2 regions of the Mesorhizobium sp. B3-2-1 genome follow, and region 2 is predicted to be linked to the other one. Evidence: predicted binding sites of a transcription regulator. Region 2 holds the regulator's gene; the other holds the start of a gene.
What was found. Region 2 encodes LexA, which represses DNA repair genes until DNA is damaged. Its sites were predicted from a motif close to TGTTCNNNNTGTGTTCNG; they were not measured.
Positions count from the first base shown of each region.

Region 1: the regulator LexA is predicted to act here: its motif matches at 1,629-1,646, upstream of recA (recombinase RecA).

Region 1 is NZ_VFTI01000003.1:291,948-299,766, reverse strand. It holds gene alaS (alanine--tRNA ligase) at 1-198, opposite strand, end outside; gene recA (recombinase RecA) at 471-1,571, opposite strand; gene FJW08_RS05080 (IS1595 family transposase) at 1,773-2,654, shown strand; gene FJW08_RS05075 (hypothetical protein) at 2,714-3,619, opposite strand; gene FJW08_RS05070 (carbohydrate kinase family protein) at 3,930-4,874, shown strand; gene FJW08_RS05065 (pseudouridine-5'-phosphate glycosidase) at 4,932-5,849, shown strand; gene FJW08_RS05060 (TfoX/Sxy family protein) at 5,851-6,174, opposite strand; gene FJW08_RS05055 (GFA family protein) at 6,266-6,763, shown strand; gene sufA (Fe-S cluster assembly scaffold SufA) at 6,798-7,178, opposite strand; gene FJW08_RS05045 (DUF4375 domain-containing protein) at 7,265-7,765, opposite strand; gene FJW08_RS05040 (SUF system Fe-S cluster assembly protein) at 7,782-7,819, opposite strand, start outside.
Region 2 is NZ_VFTI01000002.1:31,356-39,174, reverse strand. It holds gene gltA (citrate synthase) at 1-780, opposite strand, end outside; gene gltX (glutamate--tRNA ligase) at 980-2,404, opposite strand; gene FJW08_RS01980 (ComEC/Rec2 family competence protein) at 2,508-4,961, shown strand; gene lexA (transcriptional repressor LexA) at 4,955-5,698, opposite strand; gene FJW08_RS01970 (GntR family transcriptional regulator) at 6,109-6,882, opposite strand; gene FJW08_RS01965 (ABC transporter substrate-binding protein) at 7,036-7,819, shown strand, end outside.

The DNA.
Region 1 (7,819 bases), on a different contig from region 2:
TTTCTGGGCGGTGGTGGCACGCGAATAGGGCCGCTTCTCCAAACCGGTGAAGACGTTCTTGAACTGCACCATGCCGGCATTGGTGAACATCAATGTCGGATCGTTGCGCGGCACGAGCGGGCTCGAGGCCACGACCTCATGGCCCTCCTTGCGGAAATAGTCGAGAAAGGTCGACCGGATCTCGTTCACGCCACTCATGGATACTGCCTTTTCGAGAGAACCGCCGGCCGGACCGGCGGGAGATGGCTCTGTGTTTTCTAGAAGATGGAGTTGGCCTTTTAGCCGTAGCTCTTGACCCTGTCCAGAAACACGGAATTGGGCCAATTCGCGCTTTGCACCGGCATTTGCGCAGACGCGCAAACGAAAACCGCCGGCGCGAAGGCCGGCGGTTTGGAACGCGATACTACAGAACTCTGTTACTTAAGCATCAGATAATAGGCTGGTTTTATGGCCAAACTCTGGCCGTTACCCTACATCGCGCCGGCTTCGTCCTCGAAACCGTCGTCGCCATTGCCTTCAGAGCCACCATTTTCGAGGAATTTTTCGGCGATCAACCCGGCATTCTGCCTGAGCGCCAATTCGATCTCGCGCGCGGTGTCAGGATTGTCGCGCAGGAACAGTTTTGCATTCTCGCGGCCCTGGCCGAGACGCTGCGAATTGTAGGAGAACCAGGCGCCCGACTTCTCGACCACGCCGGCCTTGACGCCGAGATCGACCAGTTCGCCGGTCTTGGAGACACCCTCGCCATACATGATGTCGAACTCGACCACCTTGAAGGGCGGCGCCAGCTTGTTCTTGACCACCTTGACGCGGGTCTGGTTGCCGACCACCTCGTCGCGATCCTTGACCGAGCCGATGCGGCGGATGTCGAGGCGCACCGAGGCGTAGAATTTCAGCGCGTTGCCGCCGGTCGTCGTCTCGGGCGAACCGAACATGACGCCGATCTTCATGCGGATCTGGTTGATGAAGATGACCATGGTGTTGGAGCGCGAGATCGAGGCGGTCAGCTTGCGCAGCGCCTGGCTCATCAGGCGGGCCTGCAGGCCGGGCAGCGAATCGCCCATCTCGCCCTCGATTTCGGCGCGCGGCGTCAGCGCCGCCACCGAATCGACCACCAGCACGTCGATGGCGCCGGAACGGACCAGCGTATCGCAAATCTCCAGCGCCTGCTCGCCGGTATCGGGCTGCGAGATCAGCAGGTTCTCAAGATCGACGCCGAGCTTGCGGGCGTAGACCGGATCGAGCGCGTGCTCGGCGTCGACGAAGGCACAGATGCCGCCCTTCTTCTGGGCTTCGGCCACGGTGTGCAGGGCCAGCGTCGTCTTGCCCGAGCTTTCCGGCCCGTAGATTTCGATGATGCGGCCGCGCGGCAGGCCGCCGACGCCGAGCGCGATGTCGAGGCCGAGCGAGCCGGTCGGCACCGTTTCGATCTCGACGACCTGCTCGTTGGCGCCGAGCCGCATGATCGAGCCCTTGCCGAAAGCCCGCTCGATTTGCGACAGCGCCGCATCCAGAGCCTTTGATTTGTCCACTGCCTTATCCTCTACCAGCCGCAAAGAATTCTGAGCCATGATACATCACCCCTTGGTCGTCAATGAAGGCCGGACAATCCGTAATCCCTGCCATTTTGTACCTTTTTTGTTCTCATTTGGCAAGGGTGACAACCAACTGAAAAACAAGCGATATCCCAATTTGTTCTTTTTTTGTCTCGCAACCCCGGGCAGGGATGTATCCCCTTGAAACATGTAAGCGGTCATGCTATATGATCCTGTATGAGCACGAACCCGAAACTCCCGACGATTCGCCAGTTCCTTGAACGGTTCCCGGATGACGAGACTTGCCTCGATCATCTTATGGTTACCCGTTACGGAAAGCGTCACGTTTGCGCCAAGTGCGGCAAGGAAGCGAACTTCCACCGCGTTAAGACCCGTCGCTGCTACGAATGCGATTTCTGCGGCTATCAGGTCTACCCGACCGCCGGCACTCCGTTCGAAGCCACGCGCACGTCCTTACGTGACTGGTACACGGTCATGTTCCTGTTCTGCTCATCCCGCAATGGCGTGTCCGCAAAGGAAGTCCAGCGCACTATCGGTGTGACCTACAAGACGGCGTGGCGCATGTGCAATCTCATCCGCCAGTACATGGGCTATGTCGACGGCGACACGCCGCTTGGTGGCAAGGACGGCGGCATCGTTGAAGCCGACAAGATGTTTTACGGTGGCAAGGACAAGCAGGGCGAGGACGACAAGACGGTTGTGTTTGGCGCTATCGAGCGCGGCGGCGAAGTCATCACGCGCATCGTGAAGGGTCGCGGTCGCAAGCACGTCATGCCAGCCATCTTCGATTGGATTAAGCCCGGATCGCGCGTTGCGACCGATGAGGCTGGCGTGTTCAACGAGCTATCCGAGCTTGGTTATCTGCATGGCACCGTGAACCATAGCCAAGGCGAATATGTGCGCGGTCAGGTCCACACCAACAACATCGAAGCCTTCTGGTCGCACGTTAAGCGTTCGATGCGCGGGACTTACGTTTCGGTTTCTGAGAAGTGGTTGCAGACCTACCTTTGGGAGTTCGAATTTCGGCAGAACCTGCGGAAGCATCCCCACTTGATGCTTGACCTCTTGTTGCAATCGTTCCCGCGCCCGGAACGGTGAGCGGTGGCTTGGTAGCCATCGCCTCTAAGAGACGGTCAAATCGCTTGGTTGCTTTATCTTCATTCATCATGGATGCGCACAAGATGTATCTCAGATGGTTCTAAATCGAGGCCAACGCGTTTCGAAATTAGCACTATGTCGCCCGTGATGCGATCCCGGCCCCACAATTGTTCCGGCGTCGCGGCGTCCATTAGCCTCATTCTCAGCCGCTTGTCATGCAGACCCAGCGGAACGGCAGCCCAGCCTGAAGCGTCGCGGTCTTTGTCCTGAGCGTGAACTTCAAGGACTACACCATCATAGTGCCGTGACTTTTCCGTTTGGGCGGCTTTTTCATACGCAAAGTCCATCGGAGCGTCGGCAACGGTGCTGCTATCGATGGTCGTGTCATTAACCAGGATAGGAGCATTTCCTTGTTTCTTGCTGGGCATAAAGAACTTCACAGCGCTATCGCCAAGCTGCTTGATCCGCGTTTTGACGCCGTAGCGCTTGTCGAGGAACGCCTTGACGTCCTCTTCAGACCTGCCGGAGCGCTGGGCCAAATCCTTGATAAGCGATCTCTTGAAAAGTTGCGTGGGCGTGTCTTGGACCTTACCCAGCACGAGTTTCTGGACGAAATCCGCGCCATAGACGATAGCCACTAGTGCCAAGACGACGAGTAGTGTGTCGGCATTTGCCGGGACGGTGTATCCAGTGTGATCGTGTATCAATTGTGGAAGCTCCTGCCGAAGTTCATCCTGAAAATAGGCAAAGAGCCCAACGAGCAGAACTTCCTTCAGGCTTCCGGACGAGATTTGCTGGACGCGAACGTCCACCTTCTGCACCGTCAATCCCGGAATGAAGTTTTCGAGGTTCTTTCCGGCTTCCTCCAAGACCCTTTGGAGTGCAAGCAGGCTGTTTATTATCTCCTGTATCGGAACGTTCGCTGCCGTCTGATATTCGACCTTGAAAGGTATTTGAATTTCCATCCGATCCCCCCAACGCAACAATAGCGCATAGGATCAGACCTTGACCCCAAAGTGGAGTCTGATTCGGGTGGCTTTCAGGGGCGGACTCGATCATCTCCGAAAGTATGGCACATTCGGCGATTTCGATTCACATGTTCGAAGGGGATACATCCCCCCGGGCAGGAGAGGGCTCCGCCCGGGCAGGAACAGGCTCCGCATTGGGCCAGACGGCTCGATCCTATCGCCCGGCCGAATCGCCGTCCTGCATGCGAAGCTCTGTCGCGCATTGTAGCGCTTGTGCGTCTGCAACAACAAAGGTCATATCGCCGCCATGGTGGAATCCCTAGAGATACTGGCCGTGGGCGGCGCCCATATCGACCGGCGTGGCCAGGTGTCCGGCCCCTATGTGCCGGCCGCCTCCAATCCCGGCACGATGCGCGAGGATGTCGGCGGTGGCGTCTTCAATGCGTTGCGCAGCATGGTACGGCGCGGCCTCTCCGCATCGCTGCTCTCGGTGCGCGGCGGCGACGCGTCAGCCGATACGGTTTCACGGGCCATCGCCGAGGCAGGCATCGTCGATTTGTCGGCAGTGTTCCTCGACCGTACCACGCCGAGCTATACGGCACTGATCGATCGCGAAGGCGAATTGATCGTCGGCTTTGCCGATATGGCATTGTACGACCTGGCCTTTCCCAAGCAGATCCGGCGTTCCAAGATACGCCAGGAAGTGGCCGCCGCCGATGCCATCCTGTGCGACGCCAACCTGCCGTCGGCCGCGCTGGAGGGGTTGCTGTCGCTCGCCGCCGGCAAACCAGTTTTCGCCATCGCGATTTCGCCGGCCAAGGTGACGCGGCTAATACCGGTGCTCGGCGGGCTGGCCCAGCTCTTCATGAACCGGCGGGAGGCCCTTGTGCTGGCCGGCGTCAATGCAGGTGCCGCGGAGGGGGAAATGATCGACGGCTTGCGATGCAGCGGCCTTGCCAGCGGCGTGGTCACGGCAGGCAGCGGCCCCGTGCTGGGTTTCGATGAGACAGGTGCCTTTTCGATCCTGCCGCCTGTCCCCAGAAAGGTCGCCGATGTCACCGGCGCCGGTGACGCGCTGGCAGGCGCGACGGTCGCGGCGCTGCTGCGCGGCCTGCCGTTGCGCCAGGCCCTGCGCGAAGGCGTCGCGGCGGCAACGTTGGCCATCGAAAGCGCCAACGCCGTGCCCGAATTCACCGCGGCGAGCTTCGCGGAAGCGCTGGCCCTTGTGCCGGATGCCAGGGAAGTGGCATGAGACCGGCAAATTCATAGAGCGCAGTGGATGCGCCGCACTCCGGATTGGAGATCAGAGATGACGCCAGAAACCGCCCGCCCTTTCATCGATATCCACGCACCGGTGGCGCAAGCCCTGGCGGCCGGGCGTGCGGTGGTGGCGCTCGAAAGCACCATCATCACCCATGGCATGCCCTATCCCGACAATGGCGCCATGGCCGCCAATGTCGAAAAGATCATCAGTGACGGCGGCGCGGTGCCGGCGACGATCGCCGTGATTGGCGGCCGCATCAAGATCGGCCTCTCCGACGGCGAGCGCGAATCGCTGGCGATGACGGGTGACGCCATGAAGCTGTCGCGTGCCGATCTCGGCTTCGCCGTTGCGCAGGGACGCACGGGCGGCACCACGGTCGCTGCCACGATGATCGCGGCTGACATGGTCGGGATAAAGGTGTTCGCCACCGGTGGCATCGGCGGCGTGCACAAGGGCGCGGAAAAGAGTTTCGACATCTCGGCCGACCTCGATGAGCTGGCGCGCACGCCGGTCATCGTCGTCTCGGCCGGCGCCAAGGCGATCCTCGACATCGAGAAGACGCTGGAGGTGCTGGAAACGCGCGGTGTCCCAGTGGTCGGCCATGGCTGCGAGACGATGCCGGCCTTCTGGTCGCGGCAGTCGCCGTTCCGGGCGCCATTGACCCTGCACAAGCCGGAAGACATCGCGCATTTCTATCAGACGCGACTGGCTCTGGGACTCAGCGGCGGCTTGCTGGTCGCCAATCCGGTGCCGGAAAACCACGAAATCCCCGCTGAAGAAATGGCGGGCTACATCGAAGCCGCGCAGAAGGCGGCCGAAGCCCTCAACGTAACCGGCAAGGCGGTGACGCCGTTCCTGCTGGGAAAAATCCTCGAACTCACCGGCGGCCGCAGCCTGAAGACAAACATCGCGCTGGTCGAGAACAATGCAAGGCTGGCAGCCGACATCGCCAAGGCCTTGTAGTTCACTTGCCGGCGCGCCGCCCCGCCTCATAGGCGCGGCGTGCCCAGACCGTCATTTCGTCCGGATCGTCAAAAGCGCTGTCGGGAATGCTCCAGTAGGGCATCGCCACCAGCTTGCCGTGGCGCGTGCCGGTATAGGTCCACTGCCGGCAGCCCGCGGCTTCGAAATCCGGTGCGCCTTGCTCGTCGGCTTTCAGCAGCAATTCGCCGCGCAGCACGATGGCGACGATGACGCCGTCGAAATAGATGCCCTTGCCGCCGAACAGTTTTCGGATGCTGACCGGACCGAGGCCTTCGAACAGTTCGGCGATGCGTTCATTGTCCATGCCGCGATCATGTCACCGGCATTTGGCCTTGTCATCGCCGCAACCAAAATCATGCTGACAGGTTGAGGCTATCCTGTCGGAGTTTTTTGCCATGCCTGTCCTGCTCAAGGGGTCCTGTCGCTGCAACACCGTGCGTTTCGAAGTGGAAAGCCACACGCCCGTGCCATTCATGCTGTGCTACTGCTCGATCTGCCGCAAGCAGCAGGGCGGCGGCGGTTTCGCCATCAATCTCGGTGCCGACTACGAAACGCTGAACATCAGGGGCAAGAGAAACCTTGGCGTCTATCGCGCCGAGATCGAGGACGACGAGCATCCCCACTGCGAGGTCTCGACCGGCGAGCGCAATTTTTGCCGCAAATGCGGGTCAGCGCTCTGGCTCTACGACCCGACCTGGCCAGAACTGGTGCATCCCTTCGCCTCGGCGATCGACAACGACCTGCCGAAGCCGCCCGAAAAGGTGCATCTGATGCTGAAATATAAGGCGAACTGGGTCGAGCCCGATGTCGGGCCGAAGGACAAGGTGTTCGACGTCTATCCTGAGGAATCGATCGCCGACTGGCACAAGCGGACAGGCATGTGGGTGGATTAGCTTTCTTCGCCCCGTTTACGGGCGAAGGGAATGCTCAGGCCGAAGCGCGCGCCTCGGCCAAGGCTTTCAGATCGGCTGGCTTCAATTCGACCGATTCGCCGCAGCCGCAGGCCGAGCTCTGGTTCGGGTTGCGGAAGGTAAAGCCGGTGCGCAGCGTCGTCTGCTCGAAATCCATCTCGGTGCCGAACAGGAAAAGCGCTGCTTCCGGCGCGACATAGACATGCGCGCCATCGCGCTCGATGTGGTCGTCCTTGGCGTTCGGCTCGGTCACCAGATCGACTGTGTATTCCATGCCGGCGCAGCCGCCCTTCTTGATGCCGAGGCGAATGCCATGCGCGTTGTCGCGCGTGGCGACGATCTCGCGCACCCGGTCGGCGGCCTTTTCGGTCATCGTGATGACGGCAAACCGTCCCATATCATTCTCCACTTTCGCGCGAGTTCAAGGCCCGCAGAACGAGTCTTACCTAAAATGGTTACAATTGCACTTTGCTGCAAGAGATCTTATTGCCATTGTCCGTGCAGCGCTGCCGTCGCGTATGCATCAAGAACAGCTTCAGATGAGTCCCGTTCATGCTCCTCCAAGGCATAGAACGCGTCATCCAAGGCATTGAAATCTATGCCACGGCCGCCGGCTTCACCCACGATTTCCATCCTTGCCAAACGCTCATCGGGAAAACGCTCGCCCAACAGAGCACAGGCCTGTCGTGTCAATTCCGCATGCATTTCAAGGCCCATCGCATGGAAACCTTGAATGGCCCCCTGCGCCGTTATCCCATAAGAATTCCAGAAATACTGCCTGAAGCCGCCGTTCAGAACCTGCCAAGTCAGTAACTCGACACAGATTACGTTCCTGATCGCGGAAGGCATAGCGCTGACAATTCTACGATATTCGGGCGGTCGATCGAGAGCGCCGATAACTGGAGCGCCCCAAAGCTCAACGACTTTCTCCGAAGGCGGGACATCCCTTGCGCTCAAGTAATCCGGCGAAAATTTGTCGGACATAATTCGTCTGACCGCCTCAATACCAGCCAACCGCCACCTGTGCCTCTTCCGACA
Region 2 (7,819 bases):
GGGGTTGGCGCCCGAGGAGCCGGCGAGACGAACGGTGGAGGTCGAAGCGTTCTGCTCATGATCGGCATGCAGGATGAAGATGCGCTCCATGGCGCGCGCCAGCACCGGGTTGATCTTGTATTCCTCGCAGGGCACGGCAAAGCACATATGCAGGAAGTTGGCGGCAAAATTCAGCTCGTTCTTCGGGTAAATGAAAGGCTGGCCGATGTGGTACTTGTAGGCCATGGCCGCGATCGTCGGCATTTTGGCGATCAGGCGCATGGAGGCAACCATGCGCTGGTACGGGTCGGAGATGTCGGTCGAGTCGTGATAGAAGGCCGATAGCGCGCCGACCACGCCGCACATCACCGCCATCGGGTGCGCGTCGCGGCGGAAGCCGGTGAAGAAGCGCGACATTTGCTCATGCACCATGGTGTGGCGCGTCACGCGATAGTCGAAATCGTCCTTTTGCGCCTTGGTGGGCAGTTCGCCGTAGAGTAGGAGATAGCAGACCTCGAGGAAGTCGCCGTGTTCGGCCAACTGGTCGATCGGGTAGCCGCGATGCAGGAGGATGCCGGCATCACCGTCGATGAAGGTGATCTCCGACTCGCAGCTTGCCGTCGAGGTGAAGCCGGGGTCATAGGTGAAGGCGCCGGTGGTGCTGTAGAGCGAGGCGATGTCGATGACGTCAGGTCCGACCGAGCCGCTTCGCACCTTGAATTCGTGGGTCTTGCCGGCGAATTCCAGCGTTGCCGTGGCCTCCTGGCCGCCCATATCCAGTTTTTTCGCAGCTTCGGTCATTGCAAACTCCTTCTTGTTTCCTCATGCCGGCAAAGGCAAATTCCGCAGAGCGACACGTCGAAATCACCGCAATGCGCGTAGTCGCCACCGCATTTTAGGAGGTGCGTGCCAGATTGGGCCAGGGCCTAATGTTGCACTGCGAAACGCGCCTTTCAATGCCAATCTTCTTGGGCCAGTTTCTTCTTGGGCCAGTTTTCTCCTAATCGATTTGATCCGCTATGCGCGCGAGGCTTTCCTCGCGCCCCAGCACGGCCAGCACGTCGAAGACGCCTGGCGAGGTGCTTTTACCGGTCAAAGCGGCCCGCAACGGCTGGGCCACGGCGCCAAGCTTGTAGCCGCCGGCCAGCGCATAGTCGCGGATCGCGGCCTCGGCCGTGGCCGCTGTCCAGTCGCCGGACAGCGCATTCAAAGCTTCGTGAGCGCCACGCAGGATCTTGCGGGCATCGTCATTGAGCAGGAGAGCCGCCTTGTCGTCGATCGGCAGTGGCCGCGTGGCAAACAGAAAGCCGGCGCCGTCGACGAGCTCGACCAGCGTCTTGGCGCGCTCCTTCAGGCCTGGGAGCGCTGCCAGCAACTGCGCCTTGTTCTTCTCGTCGAGGCGCGCCGCCATCGCCGGGCCACTCTCCAGATAAGGCAAGGTGGCGATGAAGATGTCGAACAATTCGATATCGGCCATGCGGCGCATATGGACGCCGTTCAGCGCCTCGAGCTTGGCGAAGTCAAAGCGCGCCGCGCCCTTGTTGACGTCGCCGATATCGAACCAGGAGATCATGTCCTTGATCGACATGATCTCGTCATCGCCATGGCTCCAGCCGAGCCGCGCCAGGTAATTGAGCAGCGCCTCCGGCAGATAGCCCATGGCACGGTAGGCCTCGACGCCCAGCGCGCCATGGCGCTTCGACAGCTTGGCGCCGTCGGCGCCATGGATGAGCGGGATATGCGACATCGAAGGCACGTCCCAGCCCATGGCGTTGTAGATCACGGTCTGGCGCGCGGCGTTGGTCAGGTGATCGTCGCCACGGATGATGTGGGTGACGCCCATGTCGTGATCGTCGACGACGACGGCATGCATGTAGGTCGGGTTGCCGTCCGAGCGCAGGATGATGAAATCGTCGAGATCCTTGTTGGGGAAGCGCACCTCGCCCTGGACCCGGTCCTGCACCACCGTCTCGCCCTCGGTCGGTGCCTTGATGCGGATGGCGCCCTTGACGCCGGCGGGCGCCTCCGACGGGACGCGGTCACGCCAGTGGCCGTTATAGCGAGGCGGCAGGCCCTTGGCGCGGGCCGCCTCGCGCATCGCCTCGAGCTCGGCTGAAGTCTCGTAGCTGTAATAGGCCTTGCCCAGCCGCACCAGTTCCTCGGCGACCTCCCGGTGGCGCGGCGCGCGCTCGAATTGGGAGACCGCTTCACCGTCCCATGACAGGCCGAGCCAGGTCAGTCCGTCCAGAATGGCTGATGTGGCCGCCTCGGTCGAGCGCTCGCGATCGGTGTCCTCGATACGCAACAGCATCGTGCCGCCGGTGTGCTTGGCATAGAGCCAGTTGAACAGCGCCGTGCGTGCGCCGCCGATGTGCAGATAGCCGGTCGGCGAGGGGGCAAAACGGGTGATGACCTTGTCGGGCATGAAACTCTCGGAAAACGTCTGAAGCTGGGTGCGGAGTGCGCGGACTTTCGCGCGTCGCGCGTTCATGTAGCATAGGGTGTCGAGGGCGCAAGGGGCAGACCCGATGACTGGACGAGGCCGGGGCTCGGATCGGGGCGAGGGCGCCATTGTCGGCGTCAGCGAGCGGTCCCTGTTTACAACGCCTCCGGCGATCCCACTGCCATCGCCGCTCGTGGCTGCGCCCGCAATCCAGCCGCCGCAGGCGGACAGCCCGGCGCCAACTCCGTCTCCCGCCGCGCGCGGGATTGTGCGCGTGCGCCGGCAAATCGGCCTGATTGCCTTGCCTCGCCTGCGTCACGGCGTGGCCAAGGCGGCGGAGCTGGAACTCGACCGGGGCATCGCCTTCCTGCTGGTGCCGGTCTGCCTGGCCGTTGGGGCGATCGGCTACTTTTCGCTGGCGTCCGAGCCCGATTTTGCAAGGCCCGTCGCTGCCGTGATGCTGGCGGCGATCTGTGCATTCGTCTCCCGCTCTTGGCCGAAAACCCATCTGTGTTTCATGGCAGTGCTGTTGTGTGTGCTTGGCCTGCTCGCGGCGAAGGTCGAAACATGGCGAGCCGGAACCCGGATGCTGGGCTCGGAGATATCGACGCAGCTGACCGGCCGCGTGGTCTCGATCGAAGAAATGGAGACCGGCCGCATCCGGCTGACCATGGACGTGATTTCGACGGCCCGCCCGAAACTGCGCTATGCGCCGGAAAGGGTCCGGCTTTCGGCACGCAAGATACCGCCGGAAATGACCGCCGGCTCGCTTGTCACAGGTTATGCCAAACTGCTGCCGCCGACCGGTCCGGTGCGGCCGGACAGCTACGACTTCTCCTTCGAGAGCTATTTCGCCGGCATCGGCGGCAGCGGCTTCTTTCTCGGCAATCCAACCGTTGTCTCCGCCGACGACGGTGAGATGCCGCTGCCGGCACGCCTTTTTTCTGGCATCGAAGATGCCCGCGAAGCCATCGCCGACCATATCAGGGGCAGCATTGGCGGCGCCGAAGGCGAGATCGCGGCGGCGCTGATCGTTGGCGTGCGCGCCGGCATTCCCAATGAAATCAACGAAGCGATGCGGCGTACCGGCATCTATCACATCATCTCCATTTCGGGACTGCATATGGCGCTGGTGGCCGGCACCATCATGGGTCTGTTACGCGGCGTCTTCGCGCTGTTTCCAGGCTTTTCCGCGCGCCGGCCGGTGAAGAAATACGCGGCCGCCGCCGCACTTTTCTCTATCGCCGCCTATCTCGTCATTTCCGGCGTCGTCGTCGCCGCCGAGCGCAGCTTCATCATGCTGGCGGTGATGCTGGCCGCCGTCTTGTTCGATCGCGCGGCACTGACCATGCGCAACCTGGCGATCTCGGCGATCGCCGTCATCCTGGTTTCCCCGCACGAGGTCGTCGGCCCGAGCTTCCAGATGTCGTTCGCTGCGACAGCGGCCTTGGTAGGCGCCTATGCCGGCTGGGCCGACCACCATGCGGGAAAGACGAGGCCACCGCCGCCAAAGCGATCCCTGCCCGGGTTCCTGACGCGAAAGTTCCTCTTGGCGACAGGTGGATTGGCCGTGACATCCATCATCGCCGGCAGCGCAACGGCGCTGTTTGCCATCTGGCATTTCCAGCGGGTGTCGCCGCTCAGCCTGTTCGCCAATCTGGCCGTCATGCCGATCGTATCGGTTGTGATGTTCCTGGCTGTCGCCAGCGCGTTGCTGATGCCGTTCGGGTTGGATTGGCCGGCTCTCTACCTCATGGGCAAGGGCCTGACGGCGATGATCGCCGTATCGGCGTGGATATCGGAGCGCTCTCCGATCGATGGGGTCGGGCTGATCTCGCAGCAATCCGTGCTGCTGGTCACCGTCGCGCTGGTCATCGCGACGATGGCGACGACCTGGCTGCGGCTTGCCGCGCTGCCATTCGCGCTTGCCGGCCTGTTGACCGTGTCGCACACGCGCACGCCCGATGTGCTGATCTCGGAAGATGCGCGGCTGGTCGCATTGCCGATCGGCAATGGCGAACTGGCCGTCAACCGGGAACGTCCGAACGAATTCGCAGCCGAAAACTGGAAACGCGCCCTGGTCTCAGAATCAATCGTCAAACCGGAAATGTTCGACAAGACGGACGGGCAATTCGACATCGCTAGTCCCACCGACCTGCCGCAGGGATCGCCGTTCTATTGCCGCGAAGGCCTGTGTCTTGCCAGGCACCCATCCGGCGCAATCATCGCCTATGTCGAGGATCGCAAGAACACCTGGAAGGCCTGCGCCTTCGCCGACCTGATCGTCGTCAATGACGCTACCGCCTATGACGCCTGCCACAATCCGCTGGTTCTCGTCGTCACGAAACGGCAACTCGCCCGCAAGGGGAGTGCCGCCGTCTTCTTCGATCCCCAGTCGGCCACGAGCCCGGCTGCGATCGAATTCGCCGTCGACGGACCATACCGGCCCTGGCACGAGCAGCGAAAATTCTCACGCGAGGCGAGGGGGCTGCCGCCCTATAAAAAGCCTGACAAACCCGATGGCAAACCGGTTCAGTAGCGTCTTATCAGCCCGACCAGCTTGCCCTGCACCTTGACCCTGTCTGGCCCGAAGATGCGTGTTTCGTAGGCTGGATTGGCGGCTTCGAGCGCGATCGAAGCGCCCTTGCGGCGAAACCGCTTCAGCGTTGCTTCCTCCTCATCGACCAGCGCCACGATGATTTCGCCCGGACTTGCCGTATCGGCATTGCGGATGATGACCGTGTCGCCGTCGAAGATACCGGCCTCGATCATCGAGTCGCCCTTGACCTCCAGCGCATAGTGCTCGCCGCCCATGATCATGTCCGGCGGCACCGAAATCGAATGCGTCTGATGCTGGATGGCATCGATCGGCACACCGGCGGCGATACGGCCCATGACCGGAATGGACACGGCTGAAACCGCATCGTCGTCGTTACCGGCCGCCGGCAGGCGAGAAGGCGCCGCCGCCGGCCTGATCTGGCGGCCGAGACCGCCTTGGCCAAGGCTGCCCTGGATGACGCTTGGCGAGAACTTCTTCGCCGCATTGAGGCCCGGCGCGATCGAGTCCGGCAGCCGCAGCACTTCCAGCGCGCGCGCCCGGTTGGGCAGCCGGCGAATGAAGCCGCGTTCCTCCAGCGCCGTGATCAGGCGATGGATCCCCGACTTGGAGGCAAGATCGAGCGCTTCCTTCATCTCGTCGAAGGAGGGCGGTATCCCGCTTTCCTTGAGCCGTTCGTGGATGAACATCAGCAGTTCATGTTGCTTGCGTGTCAGCATGGCGGCCCCCAAGGCATTGAACGAAAGGTCTGAACCAGAATCGAAAAACAAACCCAGAACAAACACTATCTGTTCCAGTTGTGTTCCGCAACCGTTTAAAGTTTAATGAATTTGTTAAGGCATCTGAAGTTTTTTGCCCGCGACAGCGGACGGCAATCGACCTTTTCCGCCGTCGGCAAGCACATTGAAATCGTTTTGGTTAATGGGCTGTGGCCCATCCTCCGCCGAGGCTTGGCATCAGTCTTTTGGAGGGCTTTTCCGGGGGTGGATCGTAAAAATTGTGGATCCATCATTCGCGGAACGAAACGAAATCAAAACGCCAACGATCGTAGCTTCGGGCAGCGATGGATCCAGGCGTCCGGCCGGCCCCGATCAAGTGCGTGCGAACAGGCGTCGCAGGAGCGCTGAAGTCATCCCGAACTCGCTTTCGAGCTGCCGGCGCGGGCAGCGTATTCGGTTGCGCCGCTGTCTTCGCTGTGGACGTAGACACGCAGGGTGTAGCCGATATGCGCCGTCATCAGCGCCTTGGCCCGCTCGACGTCACGATCGAGTGCCGCTTCCATGATCGCGGTATGGTGTTCGATCGCAATCGCTTCGCGCAGTGCCTTCATCGCCGCTTCATAGCCATCCTTGAGGCCAGCCGCGGCCCGCAATGTCGGCGCCAGACCAAGAAAGCGATGGTGCCGGCGCAGCTGATCCGAGATTGTCGAGCGGAAACGCAGCAGCCAGTCGCATGTGGCGGCGCTCAGTAGCGCCGCATGGAAAGCCTCGTGGTTCTCGTCCCATTTGTCGACGGCCGCATCCGAGGGATCGTCGACCGCGGTCTTGCAGCGGGAGAGCCGGTAGTGGGCGGTGACGACAGCATCCTCCCACTCCTTGCCGCCTTTCTCCATCGCTTCGAGGAACAGGGGGATCTCGACCACCATCCTGGCGCGCGCCAGATCCTCCAGTTCGGCCCGCGACACCGGAGCCACGGTAAAGCCGCGATTGCTGATGGCGGTGACTAGGCGTTCGGCCTCGAGCCGCGACAAGGCTTCTCGCAACGGCGTCCAGCCGACGCCGTAGGTACCGCGCAGCGCACTCAGCTTGAGCGGGGCGCCGGGCATGAGGCGCGTGGTCAGGATATCGCGCCGCAACAGCTGATAGGCTGCCTCCGTCTTTGTGGAGCTGGTTTGATCCTGCATCGCGGTCCATCCGTCGTCTGGCAGAGAAAAATTATATATGATGTCGGAGCATGGCAAGAATTATATATAATATTTGACACGGGCCGGCGGACTGACCATGATCGCCGCAGTAGCCGCGCTCCAAGCGGCGCTGATCAAATCTGGGAGGAAATGATGTTGAAGTCGAAATCCGCTTGGTTGTCGGGTTTGTTCCTGGCCGGCGCATTGATGGTGAGCGCGGGTACTGCCGCTGCCGATCAGATACGCATCGGCATTGCCAATTTCGGCGAGCACCCCCAGCTCAACGCCGCTATAGCCGGCTTCAAGAAGGCGCTGACGGATAATGGCTTCGTCGAGGGCAAGGACGTCGTCTATACGGAGAGCCATACGAATTTCGATGCATCGCTGGTGCCGCAGATGATCGCCAAGCTGCAAGCGGAGCAGCCCAAGCTGATCTACACCATCACCACGCCGGTCTCGCAGATCGCCAAGAAGGCGCTCGCGGGCTCCGGCATTCCGATCGTCTTTGCCGCGGTCACGGATCCGGTGGCGGCCAAGCTGGTACCGTCATGGGACTCCGGAGACGAAGGCATGACCGGCGCCAGCGACCTGCAGGACGTCGCCGCGGTAATGGCCTTCACCAAGAAGCTGCTGCCGAACGCCAAGCGCTTTGGCGTGCCTTACAATCCGGGCGAGGCCAACGACGTTGCCTTGGTCGAAAAGATCAAGGCGGCGGCACCCGCCGCCGGCTTCGAGGTCGTGGAAGTCGGCATCGACAACGTCAATGACATCCAGCAGCGCATCGCTTCGCTTGCCGGCAAGGCCGACGTGATCTACGGCCCGGCTTCGAACCTGATCCAGCCGGCGATCGCCGCTGTCTCCGCGGCCGCCCGCCAGGCCGGTATTCCGGTCGTCAATTCCGATGACAGCGCGGTCCGCAACGGCACCGTGCCGGCAA